Regions from separate parts of the Alteromonas sp. RKMC-009 genome, predicted to be linked through region 3. Evidence: predicted binding sites of a transcription regulator. Region 3 holds the regulator's gene; each other region holds the start of a gene.
The links. The regulator FNR, encoded in region 3, switches genes on or off when oxygen is low (the NO sensors DNR and NnrR bind a similar motif). The targets are predictions, from matches to a motif close to TTGATCTAGATCAA.

Region 1: the regulator FNR is predicted to act here: its motif matches at 1,715-1,728, upstream of hemN (oxygen-independent coproporphyrinogen III oxidase).
Region 2: the regulator FNR is predicted to act here: its motif matches at 1,930-1,943, upstream of ccoG (cytochrome c oxidase accessory protein CcoG).
Region 4: the regulator FNR is predicted to act here: its motif matches at 2,254-2,267, upstream of clpB (ATP-dependent chaperone ClpB).

Annotation. Positions count from the first base shown of each region.
Region 1 covers NZ_CP031010.1:2,058,957-2,063,172, reverse strand. Annotated here, with positions in the region: gene DS731_RS09070 (TonB-dependent receptor) at 1-1,654, shown strand, start outside; gene hemN (oxygen-independent coproporphyrinogen III oxidase) at 1,788-3,161, shown strand; gene DS731_RS09060 (ATP-binding cassette domain-containing protein) at 3,154-4,167, opposite strand; gene modB (molybdate ABC transporter permease subunit) at 4,155-4,216, opposite strand, start outside.
Region 2 covers NZ_CP031010.1:862,374-866,589, forward strand. Annotated here, with positions in the region: gene DS731_RS03770 (serine/threonine protein kinase) at 1-455, opposite strand, end outside; gene ccoG (cytochrome c oxidase accessory protein CcoG) at 427-1,860, opposite strand; gene DS731_RS03780 (hypothetical protein) at 2,126-2,491, shown strand; gene DS731_RS03785 (DUF3016 domain-containing protein) at 2,710-3,240, shown strand; gene DS731_RS03790 (ExeM/NucH family extracellular endonuclease) at 3,472-4,216, shown strand, end outside.
Region 3 covers NZ_CP031010.1:2,525,954-2,530,169, forward strand. Annotated here, with positions in the region: gene DS731_RS11120 (heavy metal translocating P-type ATPase) at 1-584, shown strand, start outside; gene ccoS (cbb3-type cytochrome oxidase assembly protein CcoS) at 589-780, shown strand; gene DS731_RS11130 (sulfite exporter TauE/SafE family protein) at 773-1,441, shown strand; gene fnr (fumarate/nitrate reduction transcriptional regulator Fnr) at 1,469-2,206, shown strand; gene uspE (universal stress protein UspE) at 2,310-3,230, shown strand; gene ttcA (tRNA 2-thiocytidine(32) synthetase TtcA) at 3,322-4,216, shown strand, end outside.
Region 4 covers NZ_CP031010.1:3,143,478-3,147,693, reverse strand. Annotated here, with positions in the region: gene DS731_RS13970 (outer membrane protein assembly factor BamD) at 1-299, opposite strand, end outside; gene rluD (23S rRNA pseudouridine(1911/1915/1917) synthase RluD) at 469-1,452, shown strand; gene pgeF (peptidoglycan editing factor PgeF) at 1,453-2,196, shown strand; gene clpB (ATP-dependent chaperone ClpB) at 2,366-4,216, shown strand, end outside.

The DNA of each region.
Region 1 (4,216 bases), 470 kb from region 3:
TCGCTATACCACGGCACTCAGCTCCCTGCCCTTGTCCCGCATGCAGGACAAGGGGCTTTCTGCAGAAATAAACTGGCAAACATCCCCCGCATTATTGCTCACCTCCATCACAGCCTGGCGTGGCTTTGACAGCTTCGACCAGACAGACACAGATTTTACTGATGCAGACTTGCTTTCCACTACCAATAACGCCCGACAACAGGCGTTTTCCCAGGAGTTGCGGGCAACATGGTCCGGTGAGCATGTCACTACCATCGCCGGATTGTGGTATTTCAGCCAGAACCTTGACCTGGATTTTGCTATCACGACCGGTGACGCATTTCCGGCATTTTTCGCAGCGTCTGCGGCTGACCTGCAACCCCTGACTGACGGCATAAATGCCCTGAGTGTTGCAACATCCGGCCTTGTCCCCGCTGTTGCGCCAGTCACCCCCGGCCAGACTCAGTTTGCCCACAATGCTTATCAGCAACAGGACAGCCTGGCCGTGTTCAGCCAGACTGACTGGCAATTTGCTGAAGAATTTACCGTCACCGCCGGATTACGATACACCCGCGAAGATAAAACATTGACCGCCCGTTTTGATGAACAGGGCCCGGGCATTGACGGATTACCAACAGGCGCTGAAAACACTCCTGATCCGCTGAGTGCCGCTGTCGCTCTTGGCTCTTTTGCTCAGAGCCTGGCAACCGGTAATCCCCCTGATTACACGCAGATCAATGCGCTGCTTCCTTTTACTCAGGCGGGCTGGGGCTATTACTTTCTCGGTACAGCATCGGTACTTCCCCGCAGTGATCTGGATGAAAAACGTAACGACGGACAACTTACAGGGACGCTGAAACTAAGCTGGCAACCAGATAACAATAGCCTCTGGTATGCCAGTACCAGCACAGGGTTTAAATCGGGAGGCATGAATACAGATCGTATTGCCGAAGGGTTAAGCCCCCAATTTAACGCAGAAAAAGCCACCGCTTACGAACTGGGTGTGAAAAAGCAATTTCCGGAGCAAAACCTGCGTATTAACGGTGCACTGCATTATACCCAAATCAAAGATTTTCAGGCCTCGACTTTTACCGGTCTTGGTTTTAATTTACAAAACGCCGGCGACTTACATACCAAAGGGTATGAACTTGAAATTGTCTGGTTTCCTGTTTCCGATACCCGTGCCGGCCTGACTCTGGCCCGTACCCTTACCGGTTTTGATGATTTTGAAAAAGGCACCTGCCAGGTTGCTTATCCCTGGCACACCGGGACGGATGATCCCGGCCGGCCTTCTGTAAATACCCCCTACTGCTCCAGAACCGGCGATCGCCTGGGGTTTGAGCCTGAAACCTCTGCCAGCCTGACGTTGCAGCACACATTAATGGCAGGCGGGTATCCGGTTGTCATGGCTGCAGATTATCAGTACACGGGAGACTTGTTCCTTGATGATACTAACGATCCGTATAAACACAGCAGCAGTTATGCCCTGGTGAACGCACGGGTTGAACTGTCAGTCCCCCAGTGGGATACACGCATCACGTTATGGGGCAGGAACCTGACAAATAAAGAGTACATCGCCAGAAACGGTTTCGATGTACCTGTTCAGGCCGGCAAGCTTATGGCTTATCCCGGCCAGCCGCTCTCCTGGGGTGTCACTGTTACCCGCGAGTTCTGATTGTCATTTCGAAGAGTAAACGCCGGCCGGTTGCGTTTTACAAAACTGGCTGGCGAAAACTTGAAGTAGATCAACAACGCCTCTTTGTCTGCTGATTATACTTTCCGTGCATTCTACTCAAGCCGGAATAACCATGTCAGCAAACGAATTATTCGATCCCGCTCGCCTGAAAAAATACAATATTAACGGGCCGCGCTATACCTCTTATCCTACCGCACTAACGTTTTCCGGGTTATCTGAACCAGCACCTCTGGAAAAAGCACTGAGTGTCACTCAGGCCAGCGGCGTTTCACTGTATGTACATATTCCTTTCTGCCACAGCCTTTGTTATTACTGCGGCTGCAATAAAATTGTGACCAGGCATCAGGAAAAAGCAGATCGTTATCTGGATTATCTGGAAAAAGAAATTCAACGGCGCGCGCCTGCTTTCCGCCACCGTAAAGCGGAACAAATACACTTAGGAGGCGGCACGCCTGGTTTCCTCACAGAGCAGCAGCAAACACGCCTGGCAGGTATGCTTAAGTCAGCTTTTGATGTGGTCAGCGATGCAGAAATGAGTATTGAAATCGATCCCCGCCGTACCACGCCGGCTTATTTACGGCACCTGGCCTCTTTAGGCTATAACCGCCTGAGTATTGGCGTACAGGATACTGATTACCGTGTGCAGGAAGCGATAAACCGGGTTCAGAGCACCTCGCATATCGCCACGCTGGTAGATTGCGCCCGTTCCGCCGGATTTAAATCTGTGAATCTGGATCTGATTTACGGCCTGCCTCATCAGACAGCAGATACCTTTGCTTCAACACTGGCAGCGGTAAAGGCGATGGCGCCGGAGCGGATTTCCCTGTTCAGCTACGCCCATCTGCCTGAGCGGTTTGCTGCCCAGCGCAAAATAAAAGATGAATGGCTGCCTTCTGCACAGGTAAAAACAGGGCTTATGAAGCAAGCTATCACCAGCCTCACACAGGCAGGTTATGAAATGATTGGCATGGACCATTTCGCCCTGCCGTCTGACGAACTGGCTGAAGCGCAACGGAATAAAAAATTGCACCGGAATTTTCAGGGCTACACCACACGGGGAGATCTGGATTTACTGGGGCTTGGGGTTTCCTCTATCAGTGCCGCAGGCAATGCTTACCTGCAAAACCCGAAAACCCTGAATGACTATTACGGCAAACTCGATAGCAATGAAGAAGTTGCAGAAAAAGGCGTGTTTCTGTCCCCCTCAGATCTGCTCAGACGCTACGTTATCCAACAATTAATGTGCAATCTTGCCGTGGACTTTGCCGCAACAGAGGCGCTTTTTGGTATTCAGTTCCGCCATCATTTTGAGCCGGAACTGGCGGCACTGAAAGAATTTGAAGAAGATGGATTATTACAGGTAACCGGAACGGGTATCGAGGTATTTCCGTCAGCAAGACTGTTTATCCGCATCATCTGTATGACTTTCGACGCTTACCTTAAAGGCAGCGCCGCAATTCAGCACCGGTATTCCAGAGTTATCTGAGTTTAAACCTGGCGGTTACAGCTTCTCCCTCACGGAACTGTAACCGTTCCTGGGACAACTGACTGATCAGCGCAAACAATCTGCTGCGGCCACACATCAGATTTATCATTACCTGCCCGCCCCGGCTTTCAGACACGGACTCAATGACACAGGGTAAGGCATTGACAATGGAAGAGGCGTTGGCTTCCTGCCGGTCGATACTGACATCCCTGGCGTCGATGGTCAGCATGGCCTGTTCCTTACTGACCACAGGATGGCGTGCATAAAGCGTATGCCCTTCGCATTCTATGGCATAACAAGCCTGCTCAGGCAGATGTGCTTTTAATGCGCCTTTGAGCACACTGAACTGCTGTTCGAAATTTGGCATAGACGGAGTTAACTGTGCCAGCACATCATTTGATGCGCCCTGATGGACAATACTGCCCTGCTCCATCCACGCCATGTATTCACTGTACAAAGCCAGTTCACGGAGGTCGTGGGACACCATCAGCATTTTCAGGCCGCTGCGGGCCAGCTTTGTCAAATACTTAAGCACATCGTGCTTTAACGTATCATCCAGCGCGCTCACCGGTTCATCCAGCAACAGAATTTGTGGTGAGTTTAAAATGGCTCTGGCAATGGCTACCCGCTGCGCTTCGCCACCCGAGAGTGTATCGGGCATACGTGTCATCAGGTGATTACATTTACACCCCAGAACGACTTCATCAAAGTGATAAGTTTGCTGTTTTGCAAAATCTGCCGCCAGCAGTAAATTCTGCCCTACTGATAAATGGGGGAACAACAGACTGTCCTGAAACACCAGTCCGGTGCGGACCCTGGCGATACGACTATTTTCCCACTGCCCGGTGACTTTTGCAGAACCGGTAAGTCCGGCCAGGCAACGCAGTAATGTTGATTTACCGGCCCCGGATGGTCCGCTCAGGCCAATAAATTGTGCCGTTGCCGGTAATTGAATACTGGCATTGAGTTGCAAGTTGTCCCATGCTGCCTGTACTACGACTTCCATGACGACACTCCGTTTCGGTTATAGCGGTAAAGCAGCGCCATCAACAGAA
Region 2 (4,216 bases), 1.7 Mb from region 3:
ACAAAGGGTTTAGCCTGAGCCACACGGTGAATTCGGCCAATGAAGCGGCCCATCCATTCAATCTGGTCAAGGTTGTCGACTTCAAACTGTCTGCCGCCTACCGATGGAAATACCGCAAAGCGGAATCCGCAAGCCTGCTGCATAGTTTTGCCATCGATGGCAAGCGGGGCTACCAGAGGAATATCGGCACTGGCCAGCTCCAGAGCAAAGGCGTGTTCTTCGAGGATCTGTTCATCTGTCCAGCGACGGGGTCGGTAAAATTTGACCACCAGGCGCTGACCGTCTTCGGCTTTAAACTGATATACGCGGTTTTCGTAACTGTTCAGCGCCAGTAAACCGGACTCAGGATAAATGCCACAGGTTTCCAGCGCGTCTAAAACTGTATCCGGGCTGAGCCCGGAAAAGGCGAAATCACCCTGGGGTGTTTCACCGGTAGAGGAATTTTGTTGGTTCATTGACTTCCACAACATTGCCCTCAGCGTCCTGAGTACGGACACGGAATGATATTTCCGTTACCGCCTCGCTGAGGTTCTTCGGAGAGGTTTCCAGAGATATTGGCATACTGAAGACTTCTCCGCCACCCACAGTCACGGTTGTGTCACCCAAAATGTTGTAATCGGGCAGGCCTTCAACCTGAATGGTATAGGTGTGGGTGTCCTGAGATTTATTCAGAATCTTAATGGTATAGACGTTTTCCACGTTGCCTTTGCCGTTTTCCCTGTACAGAGAATTACGGTCGCGGATTAAATCCACTTCCAGCGGCGTGCGTGTGGCAATGTCGGCAATCAGTAACCCGACCATCAGCAGCAGGACAATCAGATAGCCTATCAGTTTAGGTCGGACGATATGGGTGGTTCCGCCGGTCAGCCTTTCCTCTGAGGTAAAGCTGATAAGCCCCTTCGGATAATTCATTTTTTCCATAACGCCATTGCAGGCATCCACGCAGGCGCCACAGTTAATGCATTCGTATTGCAAACCGTTACGGATGTCGATACCGGTGGGACACACCTGCACACATAAGTTACAGTCGATGCAGTCCCCTAACTGTTTTGTCGCCAGATCTTCATGACTGAGTTTGCGGGGGCGGGGCCCGCGTTTTTCACCACGGTTATAATTGTATGACACGGTGAAAGTGTCTTTATCAAACATGGCAGACTGGAAACGGGCATACGGACACATGTGGGTGCACATGATTTCACGCATCCATCCGGCATTACCGTAGGTGCAAAAGGTAAAAAACAGAATGGAAAATACTGACCAGAAGCCGGCATTGAAGGTGAAAAAATCGATAAACAACTGTCCGATTGGCGTGAAGTATCCCACAAACGTCAGTGAGGTCAGCAGGGCAATGGCAATCCAGGCGCTGTGCTTAAGTGTTTTGCGCCAGAACTTGTCGAAGTCCATGGCCCTTTCATCCAGCTTGATACGCTTATTTCGGGGACCTTCGATTTTCTCTTCGCACCAGATATACATGTAGACCCAGGTAGTTTGCGGGCACATAAAACCACACCACACGCGGCCTGCAAATGTGGTAACAAAAAACAGGGCGAAAGCACCGACGATAAATATGTAAGCCAGCAGGGTAAGGTCCTGAGGCCATAAAGTCAGGCCGAAGATGGTAAACCGCTGCTCCATGATATCGAGAAGAATGGCCTGATGGCCGTCATAGCGGATCCAGGGGATCACGGCGAATAAACCCAGGAAGATAAAACCGAACAAGCGGCGGAACGTTTCGATGGGGCCCTTCACCGCGCGCACATAAATCTGACTGCGTGCAGACTGGCGTTTATGACTTACGCCGCCGGCGGGCTGGTGTACTTTTACCGTGGATACTTGTTTAACCTGAATTTGTTCGCTCATGAGGCAACCTTAACTGGCACAGGTGTGTAGTGTACTGCGGGCAGTATAACAAGTGTATGTCTGTCTCACTTAATATAGATCAAATAAACCCCTTCTGTGCATACTACTCAGGCTTATAAAACCTCATAAATAAGTATGAAAACAAATCTGTTGCACTTGCCCTTGAGCGGTTAAATTATCTACAGGGCTAATTGTCACCAATGATTTATTACCGGGCGGGGAACGGGCCGGGGTAGTCAGAAAACAACAGGAAAAAGTAAAGCAGATGTGGCGTAGTTTTGTGGTAGTTTCAGAGATTGTAGTACTGGTCTTTGTGCTTCGGTTACCCTTCGTCCAGTACATGTTTAAAGACGCACAGGACGTGGTCGGCCAGTGGTATGCCTATGTGGCTACCTGGCAGGACAGAAATGAACTGGCTGAGCTTCATACTATCAGTGCTGCACAACGGGACCAGCTTCGTCCCTTCCAGCAGGAATATGTGGACGGTATCATGGCGAGCCGCCACAGTGTGCAAATATTCCATAAGAAATTCTGCGGTACAGACAACATTAATCCTTATATCCACGGTGCGCAACTGGCGCAGTTTTGCCACTCAATAGAGACCACCGGCCTGCTGGTGATGGACTACTGAACGCGGTTCAGCTTCCATTCATCTTTTCATGCTTTAATAACGGTGATTTAGCGGAACAATCTGCTTAATCACTGCTCTAACAAAGTGTCTGCTTATTGTCCGTGCGGGAATTCGCATAAGAGGCGTGGTAAATCCACTCAAAGCAGGCACCGGATAACCGGAGAATGTTTTCGCCGCCCGCGGGCAACGCGGCCGAAATTATCGGGGAGATGCAAAGCATGAACACATTGATTAAAACTGCACTGGTTTCTCTGACCGCCGGCAGTTTACTGCTGTCTGTACAGACATGGTCTGCCACCACAGAAATTACCTGGGAAAAGCCGGAGAAGTACACTGATGTACGTCCTGCTAATGAAAGCCGGGTGAAATTCCGCGAACGAACATTTAAAGCGCTGGACGAATACTTCGCTAAACTGGCAGAGAAGCTGCCTGAAAAAGACAAGCTGGCGATCACGGTGACAAATCTGGATCTTGCCGGCCAGGTGTGGCCAAGCAGCTTTGTCTTTGGCAACGCCACCGGCACCGATGTTCGCATTGTGAAACGGGTGGACATTCCGCGTATTAAATTCAGCTACACCCTCACTAACGAAGCGGGCAAAGTCGTGAAGAGTGCAGATGTCGACTTAAAGGATATGGGATTTTTAGATAACCCCCGTACCTTCACTCAAAATACGCACCTGGGTTACGAAAAAGCCATGATTAAAGAATGGTTTAACGAAGAGATGGCCAGCGCGCTGGTACAAAACTAACCCGTTATCTCACCACTTTTTTCAGTGCCCTGAATCCCCGGGGCACAACCCCTTTCTTGTACATCAATTTTCTCTGATATTCCTGCATCCCTTTACTGTCAGGCAGTACAGACCATGTGGTCAAAAAATTACCGCTGCTGGCCAAAAAATTGTCATTTCTTTGTAGTAATTTCTTTATACTCTGCAACTGCACTTTGGGATAGTTTCTAATTACAAGCAGGAGCACTAATAATGAAAGCACCAATCCTGCTTCCTCTCGTATTGGGGATATCAGCATCTGCCATTGGCGATGAACTGCTTATTTCTCAGTATGTTGAAGGGAGTAGCTCTAATAAAGCGATAGAAATCTATAACCCGACAGACAGCGCGGTATCACTGACTGGTTATACACTGTCCATCTATTTCAACGGAAAAACTGCAGCGGGCGCGAACATCGAACTTTCAGGTTCAATCGCAGCGCAAAGTACACAAGTTATTGCCAGTTCAAGTGCCGGAGACACTTTGAAGGCATTGGCTGATGTGCTGACTTCACAGTCCATGTTTAATGGTGATGACGCCATTGTTCTGACTGACAGCAGCGGTAACGTTCTGGACAGTATTGGCCAGGTTGGCGTTGATCCCGGTTCCTCCTGGGGCAGCGGCAGTGTAACCACAGCGAACGACACACTCATACGTTTAAGCAGTGTTGCCGGTGGCGATACTGACCCGTTTGATGCCTATGATACGTCGGAATGGGAAGGTCTGGCTCAGGATGATTTCACAGGCCTGGGCAGCCACGATTACACCGGCAGTGGTGATGAAGGCGGCGATGATGGCAGTGGCACCGGCGGCGGTGACGAAGACTTAAGCGGTGTTTGTACAAACTGTCCTGATCTGGACAAAGTTGCAGATGCCGGCGAATTTGATGCTGCTTCATACTACGCAGCGGTTCAGGCTGAAATCGATGCCAGTTCCGACACCTCAGTTATCCGTCAGG
Region 3 (4,216 bases):
CGCCCTTTCCCGCTAACGTGTTTCTCACCGAAAACGATGTGCCCGTAGCCGCTTTTCGTGTAGCAGATAAAATTAAAGCGGATGCCGCAGACAGTCTGAGCAAACTGTCGCAACTGGAGCGGATAATTCTGAGTGGCGATATTCAGCAAAATGTTGACGACATTGCAGCGAATTTACCCGTAGACAAAGCCACAGGCGGGAACAGCCCTGAAGATAAATTAAACGCTGTGACAGCCCTTCAGCGGCAGGGCCGTCATGTCATGATGCTGGGTGATGGGATTAACGACGCACCGGTGATGGCAGCGGCTGATGTTGGCATTGCAGTGGGTAATGCCACGGATATCGCAAAAAGTGCCGCGGATGTGATTTTATTAAATGATAAGCTGGCTGTACTCGGGCACCTCACTCATATGGCCAGAAGAGTAAAAGCGACTGTCAGGCAGAATATGGGATGGGCCATAGGCTACAATCTGGTTATCCTGCCGTTTGCAGTGTCCGGCATTTTGACGCCGTGGATGGCGGTGATAGGTATGAGCCTGAGTAGTATTCTGGTAGTCACTAATTCGACGAGACTGTTAAAGTAACGCTATGAGTATAATTTACGTCCTTATTCCCCTTGCTGTGATCATTGTGGCCATTGCCATCGGCGTATTTTTTTGGGCAGTAAAATCGAACCAGTTTGAAGACCTGGATCGCCAGGGCTACAGTATTCTTTTCGATGATGATTTATCTCCTGAAGAAAAAAAGCTGGCCGAAGAACGAAAAAAACTCAATGAGTGATCTGTCGTTTTTATCTGCCTTGCTGGTCGGGCTGGGCGGAGGCGTTCATTGTGTGGGAATGTGCGGCGGCGTATCGCTGGCACTGTCTGCCGCCACGCCGGCAGGATCATCCCCTTTACCCTATACGCTTAGCTACAACTTTGGTCGTATATTCAGCTACATAGTTGCCGGCGCTGTTACCGGCGGCATCGGGCAGATAGCAAAAGATGCTGTACCGGTGACCGGCCCCGTACTCGCCGTCTTCAGTGGCATCATGCTGATTGCCATGGCCTGTTATCTGGGTAACTGGTGGCGTGGCCTGACCGCTGTTGAAGCTCTCGGCAGTAAACTCTGGCAGAGAATTCAGCCGCTGTCGAAACGGTTTTTACCTTTCAGGTCTCCTATTAGCGCCTTTCCCTATGGTATGATTTGGGGATGGTTGCCCTGTGGACTGGTTTATTCCACCCTGACGTGGGCACTGGCTTCAGGGACGGCAATATCCGGTGCAGTAATCATGGCCGGTTTTGGTTTAGGAACGCTACCGGCGTTGCTGGCTGTCCGGGCTGGTGCAGACTGGCTTTCCTCAGGTTTCAGACAACCCGTAGTTCGTCAGATCATTGCTTTGAGTTTGCTGTTTTACGCATTATTGCTGTTGTGGCGGGCTTTAAGTACTATACAGTAGAATTATCGCAAACAGCGGAAAGTGAGCATGCAAAAACGTTCGGATTTTTCTATACACTGCCAGAATTGCAGTTTCAGCCATCTGTGTCTGCCCTTGGCTCTCAACAAAACTGAGATTGAGTCACTGGATGACATCATTGAACGCAAAAAGCCTTTGCATAAACACGATACCCTGGTAGAAGCCGGTGATAAATTTACCTCTCTGTACGCTGTACGGGCAGGTTCATTTAAGTCTTTTGTCACCGATAAAGAAGGTGAAGAGCAAATTATCAGTTTCCACTTCCCGGGCGATATTATCGGTTTTGACGGTTTACGTGACGACACTCACCAGAGTTACACTCAGGCGCTGGAAACGGCCATGGTGTGTGAACTTCCCTACTCCACTCTTGAAAAAATGTCTGAGCAATTCCCGAAATTGCGCCATCAGATCATGCGCTTTATGAGTGCTGAAATTAAGCAGGATCACGAAATGATGATGCTGCTGAATAAACGGACGGCAGAAGAACGTCTGATTTATTTTATCGCCCATCTGTCCGGTCGGTTTGAAGAACGAGGTTTTTCTCACCGTCAGTTCAATCTGAGTATGACCCGCAACGAAATCGGTAATTATCTCGGTTTAACGGTAGAAACGATCAGCCGCTTGCTGACCCGCTTCCAGAAAGAAGGCATTATCAAAGTAGACGGGAAACTCATTACTGTTCTGGATTTTGCGGCTATGGATAAAAAGCTGCACTCTATGGACATTCCTACCCTTTGCGTGGATTAAGATCCCGTTGAAATATTGATCTGAAACAACGTCTCTCCTGCTGTAAGTCTTATACTAAAGATGAAGGCAGTATTTATTGTCTGCATCAATAAGGAGAGACGCCATGATCACCTGCAAACGTATTCTCGCCGTCGTTCAGGCTGACAAGCCTGAACAACCTGCCCTTTCAAGAGCCATCGAAATTGCCCGTAAAACCGGTGCAGAGGTACACGCACTGCTTGTTGTATACGACTTTTCTTATGACATGACAACAATGCTCACCCGCAGTGAGCGTGAAGCCATGCGTGATGCGGTAACCAAAGACCGCATTGCCTGGGCAGAAAAAAACCTGACCCGCTACGATGATTATGATGTAAAGGTTGCTGTTGAGTGGAGTGATAAACGTTACGAAGCCATTACCCGCTACACCATTAACCGTCAGATTGACCTGGTCGTTAAAGCTACCCGCAAACACGATGATTTTGCATCAGTGCTCTTTACACCAACAGACTGGCACTTACTGAGAAAATGTCCGGCTCCGGTTTTACTTGTCAAAGCCCATGCCTGGCCTGAACACGGTAATATTGTTGCGGCAGTCAATGTGGGTACAGAAGACAAAGAACATGCACAACTGAATGACAAGTTGACCGGTATTGCAAAGGATTATGCAGAGTTACTGAGTGGTCAGGTACATCTGGTTAATGCCTATCCTTCTGCACCACTGAATATTGCCATTGAGATCCCCGATTTCAATCCTGAGACGTATCATAACGCTGTGCGAAACCATCATGTTCAGGAAATGGAAAACCACAGCGCTAAATTTGGGATCGGCGTAGCAAATTGCCATGTTGTTGAGGGATTACCCGATATAGCCATCCCGAAAGTGACTGAACAGCTGGATGCAGAACTCGTCGTAATCGGTACTGTGGGACGTACAGGCTTATCAGCCGCCTTTTTGGGCAATACTGCAGAGCATGTTATTGATAACCTGAATTGCGATGTGCTGGCGGTTAAACCTGACGGGTTTACGTCTCCGGTTAAGTAAATGGGCGATAACGGAATGCTGCTTGTGTAGCAGCATTCCGTCTGCTTTTGTATAATGTTACTTTTATTTTTCCAGCCAATTCTGAAGTGCCATGAATCAAGTAACATCTACGCCATCTGACAACGCCAGTCACAGTGCGCAAAGTAAACAAAAATACAACTTTAACAAGTTGCAGAAAAGACTGCGCAGACATGTTGGCAAAGCCATCGAAGACTTCAATATGATTGAAGACGGCGACAAGGTCATGGTGTGCTTATCCGGCGGAAAAGACAGCTATACGCTGCTGGATATCCTGCTATTTTTACGCAAAATTGCACCGGTCAATTTTGATATCGTCGCGGTTAACCTCGATCAGAAGCAGCCGGGTTTTCCGGAACATGTGTTGCCTGAATACCTGGATTCACTGGGTATTGACTACAAAATTGTGGAAGAAGATACCTATTCCATCGTTAAAGATAAAATCCCTGAAGGGAAAACCACCTGTTCACTGTGTTCCAGATTAAGACGCGGGATCCTGTACCGTACGGCAAAGGAACTCGGCGCAACAAAAATAGCCCTCGGTCATCATCGTGATGATATGCTGGAAACATTGTTTCTGAACATGTTCCATGGCGGAAAACTAAAAGCTATGCCGCCCAAACTGGTAAGTGATAACGGTGAACACATTGTTATTCGCCCGCTGGCTTATTGCAGTGAGAAAGACATTCAGAAATACGCTGACGCCACTGAATTCCCGATCATCCCCTGTAATCTTTGCGGTTCTCAGGAGAATCTGCAGAGGCAGAATATTAAAATGATGCTGCAGGACTGGAATAAGCGTTTTCCGGGTCGCATTGAGTCTATGTTCCGTGCAATTCAGAACGTTGCCCCATCACACCTCGCTGATGGCAATTTGTATGACTTTAAACAAATCAAGGCCACAGGCGCACCGGTAGAAGACGGTGATACAGCCTTCGACAAGCCGGATTTTACCAGTGCGGTCAGTG
Region 4 (4,216 bases), 620 kb from region 3:
CGGTCGATGGTCGCCAGCGTTTCGTCAATTTTACCTGATTTATAGTAACTGTAGATCAGGTCAAGTTGTACCTGATTGGACAACGGACCAAACGGATAGCGTGAATCCAGCTCACTGAGTGCGGTAGACGCAGCACCGAAATTTCCGTTCTGCATATTACGTTTGGCATTATCATACATTTGCTGGGAACCCATATTCGCCAGCGCCGCGCGTTGTTCTGAATCGTCAGACGAGCTGCAGCCCGTTACGCTAATCATGACACCAACAACAAGGGGCATCACTAATCGAATTGATTTCATATCTGTTGTCTATTCCTGCTTAACCGACTGATACGTTTAACTGCATTTTCATTATAGCGGCATTCTAGCGCACTCAAACACGCAAACTCCACATAAAAACCGGAAACTTTCCGTTTAACTAACGTAAAGATTGGTATAATGCGCTTTTTTGTAACAGCGAAAGAGTTATATGACCCAGCCTGTAAACACCGTCAAGCTTGAGGCAAACACCGGGCCACACCATTTTGGTCAGAGGTTAGATCAGGTTTTGGCTGATTTGTTCCCTGAATATTCCCGTTCAAAGTTAAAAAATTGGATTCTGGAAGGGAATGTCACTGTGGATGGCGATGTTTTGACCACTCCCCGGCAAAAAATGCTGGGTGATGAATATGTACAGGTCACGGCTGAAATGGAAGTGCAGACCGCCAGCCTGCCACAGAAAATCGACCTGAACATTGTCTACGAAGATGATTCGATTTTAATTCTCAATAAGCCTGCTGATCTGGTGGTTCACCCGGGGGCAGGTAATCAGGACGGCACTTTGCTGAATGCGTTGCTGGCCCATGTACCGGGTATTGAAGTGGTGCCACGGGCTGGCATTGTGCATCGTCTGGATAAAGATACTACGGGTTTGATGGTGGTGGCGAAAACCGTTCCGGCGCAAACCCATCTGGTCAATCAACTTCAGGACCGGGTGATGAGCAGGGAGTATGAAGCACTGGCATACGGCACTATGGTCGCCGGTGGTATCGTCGATGCGCCTATCGGCCGTCATGCAACTAAGCGTACACTCATGGCCGTTCGTGAAACCGGTAAGCCGGCAGTTACTCACTATCGGGTTATCGAAAAGTTCCGTGCACATACGCACCTGCGCCTGAAACTGGAAACTGGCCGTACACACCAGATCCGCGTGCACATGGCACACCTCAAGCACCCGCTGGTGGGTGATACTGCCTATGGCGGCAGAACCCGTTTGCCAAAAGGCGCTACAGAGGCGTGTGTTGAAGCGTTACGTGCTTTCCCCCGCCAGGCCTTGCATGCTGCGCAATTGTCTCTGTTCCACCCTGAAACTGATGAATGGATGACCTGGCAGGCGCCGCTACCTGATGACATGGTGCAACTGATCGCCACTGTGCGTGAAGACACCAAAATCAAAGGTATGGATGACGTATAAGTGATATCCCTGATCCAGCCGGCATGGCCGGCGCCGGACAAAGTGTTTGCTTATACCAGTTGCCGCGACGGCGGACTCAGCAGCGGGAACTACGCCGGTTTAAACACCGGTGACCACGTGGGTGACGCTTCGCAATTAGTGGCCGGTAACCGTGCGTTATTACCCGGCCATGCCTCGATTGTCTGGTTGGATCAGGTACATGGAGAACACTGCGTTACCTTCGGTGCAGACGTGACCGGCCCTTTACCGGCGTCGCCGTTGCAGGCCGATGCCTGTATCAGCCGGACCCCGGCACGCACCTGCGCCATTATGACAGCAGACTGCGTGCCGGTTCTTCTGTGTAATCTTGCCGGTACGGAAGTGGCTGCAATTCACGCAGGCTGGCAGGGACTGGAAAAGGAGATTATCAGACACACCGTCAGCGCGATGAAATCACCCGCAGATAATTTAATGGCCTGGATCGGGCCGGCTATCAGTCGATCTTGCTATGAAGTTCCCGGTTCTCTGGCCGGCCGCTTTGCCCGTTACCCTGAAGCGATTGAGAAAATAGACGGCAGCGATAAATGTCTGCTTGATTTACCACTGATTGCACTTAAGCAATTAAACGATGCAGGCATAAAAAACGTGACGCAATCGGGTCTCTGTACCTATTCCGATCCCCGCCAATTTTATTCACACCGTCGGGCAACGCATGAAGGCAGGGGGCAAACCGGCCGCATCGTGTCTGTTATAGGTTTGCGTTAAGTCTTTTCAATCAGTCACCCGGTAACATGTGTTTTGTGAGCCGGGCAGATCCCAACATTGATGTTAATCAACAAATTAACCTGGTCTTGAGTTATTTTTTAATCAGATAACTTGAATCACAGCAGATTAATACCCATAAAATTAGCAACGTTATTGCAGGGGATTTTTCATGCGATTAGATAGATTTACCAGTAAATTTCAATTAGCGATTTCCGACGCACAGTCTCTGGCACTGGGTCGGGATCATCAGTTTATTGAGCCCGTGCACCTGATGACAGCCATGCTGAATCAACAGGGCGGCTCTGTACGTCCGTTACTCGATCAAGCCCACGTAAATGTGAATGCATTACGCTCTTCTCTGGCTGAAGCGATCGAGCGGCTTCCACGGGTTGACGGCATCGGTGGCGATGTACAGTTAAGCAAGGACAGCGGCATTTTGCTGAACCTTTGCGACAAGATTGCCCAGCAGCGCAAAGATGAATACATCACATCTGAAATTTTTGTGCTGGCAGCGCTTCAGGACAAAGGCAAATTAGGTGATTTGCTGAAAAGTCTGAATGTGACAAAGGATCAAATCGAAACGGCCATTGATAAAATGCGTGGCGGTCAGAAAGTGACAGATCCTAACGCTGAAGATGTGCGTCAGGCGCTGGAAAAATATACCACTGATCTGACTGAACGGGCAGAGCAGGGCAAGCTGGACCCGGTGATAGGCCGTGATGACGAAATCCGCCGCACCGTACAGGTATTGCAACGCCGGACTAAGAATAACCCTGTGTTAATTGGTGAACCCGGTGTAGGTAAAACCGCCATTGTTGAAGGACTTGCCCAGCGTATTATTAATGGTGAAGTACCGGAAGGGCTGAAGGATAAGCGGGTACTGTCCCTCGACATGGGCGCGTTAGTGGCCGGTGCGAAGTACCGTGGTGAATTTGAAGAACGGCTGAAAGCGGTACTCAATGAACTGGCCAAAGAAGAAGGCCGTGTCATTCTGTTCATTGATGAGCTCCATACCATGGTCGGCGCCGGTAAAGGCGACGGCGCGATGGATGCCGGTAATATGCTTAAGCCAGCTCTCGCTCGCGGTGAACTGCATTGTGTGGGCGCAACCACGCTGGACGAATACCGTCAGTATATCGAGAAAGACGCCGCTCTTGAACGTCGCTTCCAGAAAGTGCTGGTGGATGAGCCGAGTGTGGAAGATACCATCGCCATTTTACGTGGTTTGAAAGAACGTTATGAGCTTCACCACTCGGTAGATATCACCGACCCGGCCATTGTCGCGGCGGCTACATTGTCACACCGTTATATCAGTGACCGTCAGTTGCCTGATAAAGCTATCGATCTTATTGATGAAGCGGCTTCCAGCATTCGTCTGCAAATTGATTCCAAGCCTGAAGATATGGACAGGCTTGAGCGCCGCATCATCCAGTTAAAACTGGAAGAGCAGGCACTGGCAAAAGAAACAGACGATGCCAGCCACAAGCGCCTTGAGATGATCGAGCTGGAGCGTGAACAGGCTGAAAACAAATTGTCCGGTCTGGACAAAATCTGGCGCGAAGAAAAGGATGCGATGCAGGGCACGCAAACCATCAAGTCTGAACTGGAGCAGGCGAAACTCGATTTGGAAATCGCCCGCCGGGCGTCAGATCTGAATCGTATGTCAGAGCTGCAGTACGGTCGTATTCCTGAGCTGGAAATGAAACTGGAAAAAGCGGCGGAGAACGAAACAAAAGAAACCTTCTTATTGAAAAATAAGGTTACCGACGCTGAAATTGCAGATGTGCTGTCCCGCTGGACAGGTATTCCCGTATCCAAAATGCTTGAGGGTGAACGGGAAAAACTACTCAGAATGGAAGATGTACTTCATAAGCGGGTAGTGGGGCAGGCGGAAGCGGTAAATGCTGTGTCCAACGCTATCAGACGCTCACGGGCTGGCCTGGCAGATCCAAACCGACCCATTGGTTCGTTTCTGTTTTTGGGGCCTACCGGGGTAGGCAAAACCGAACTGTCGAAGGCA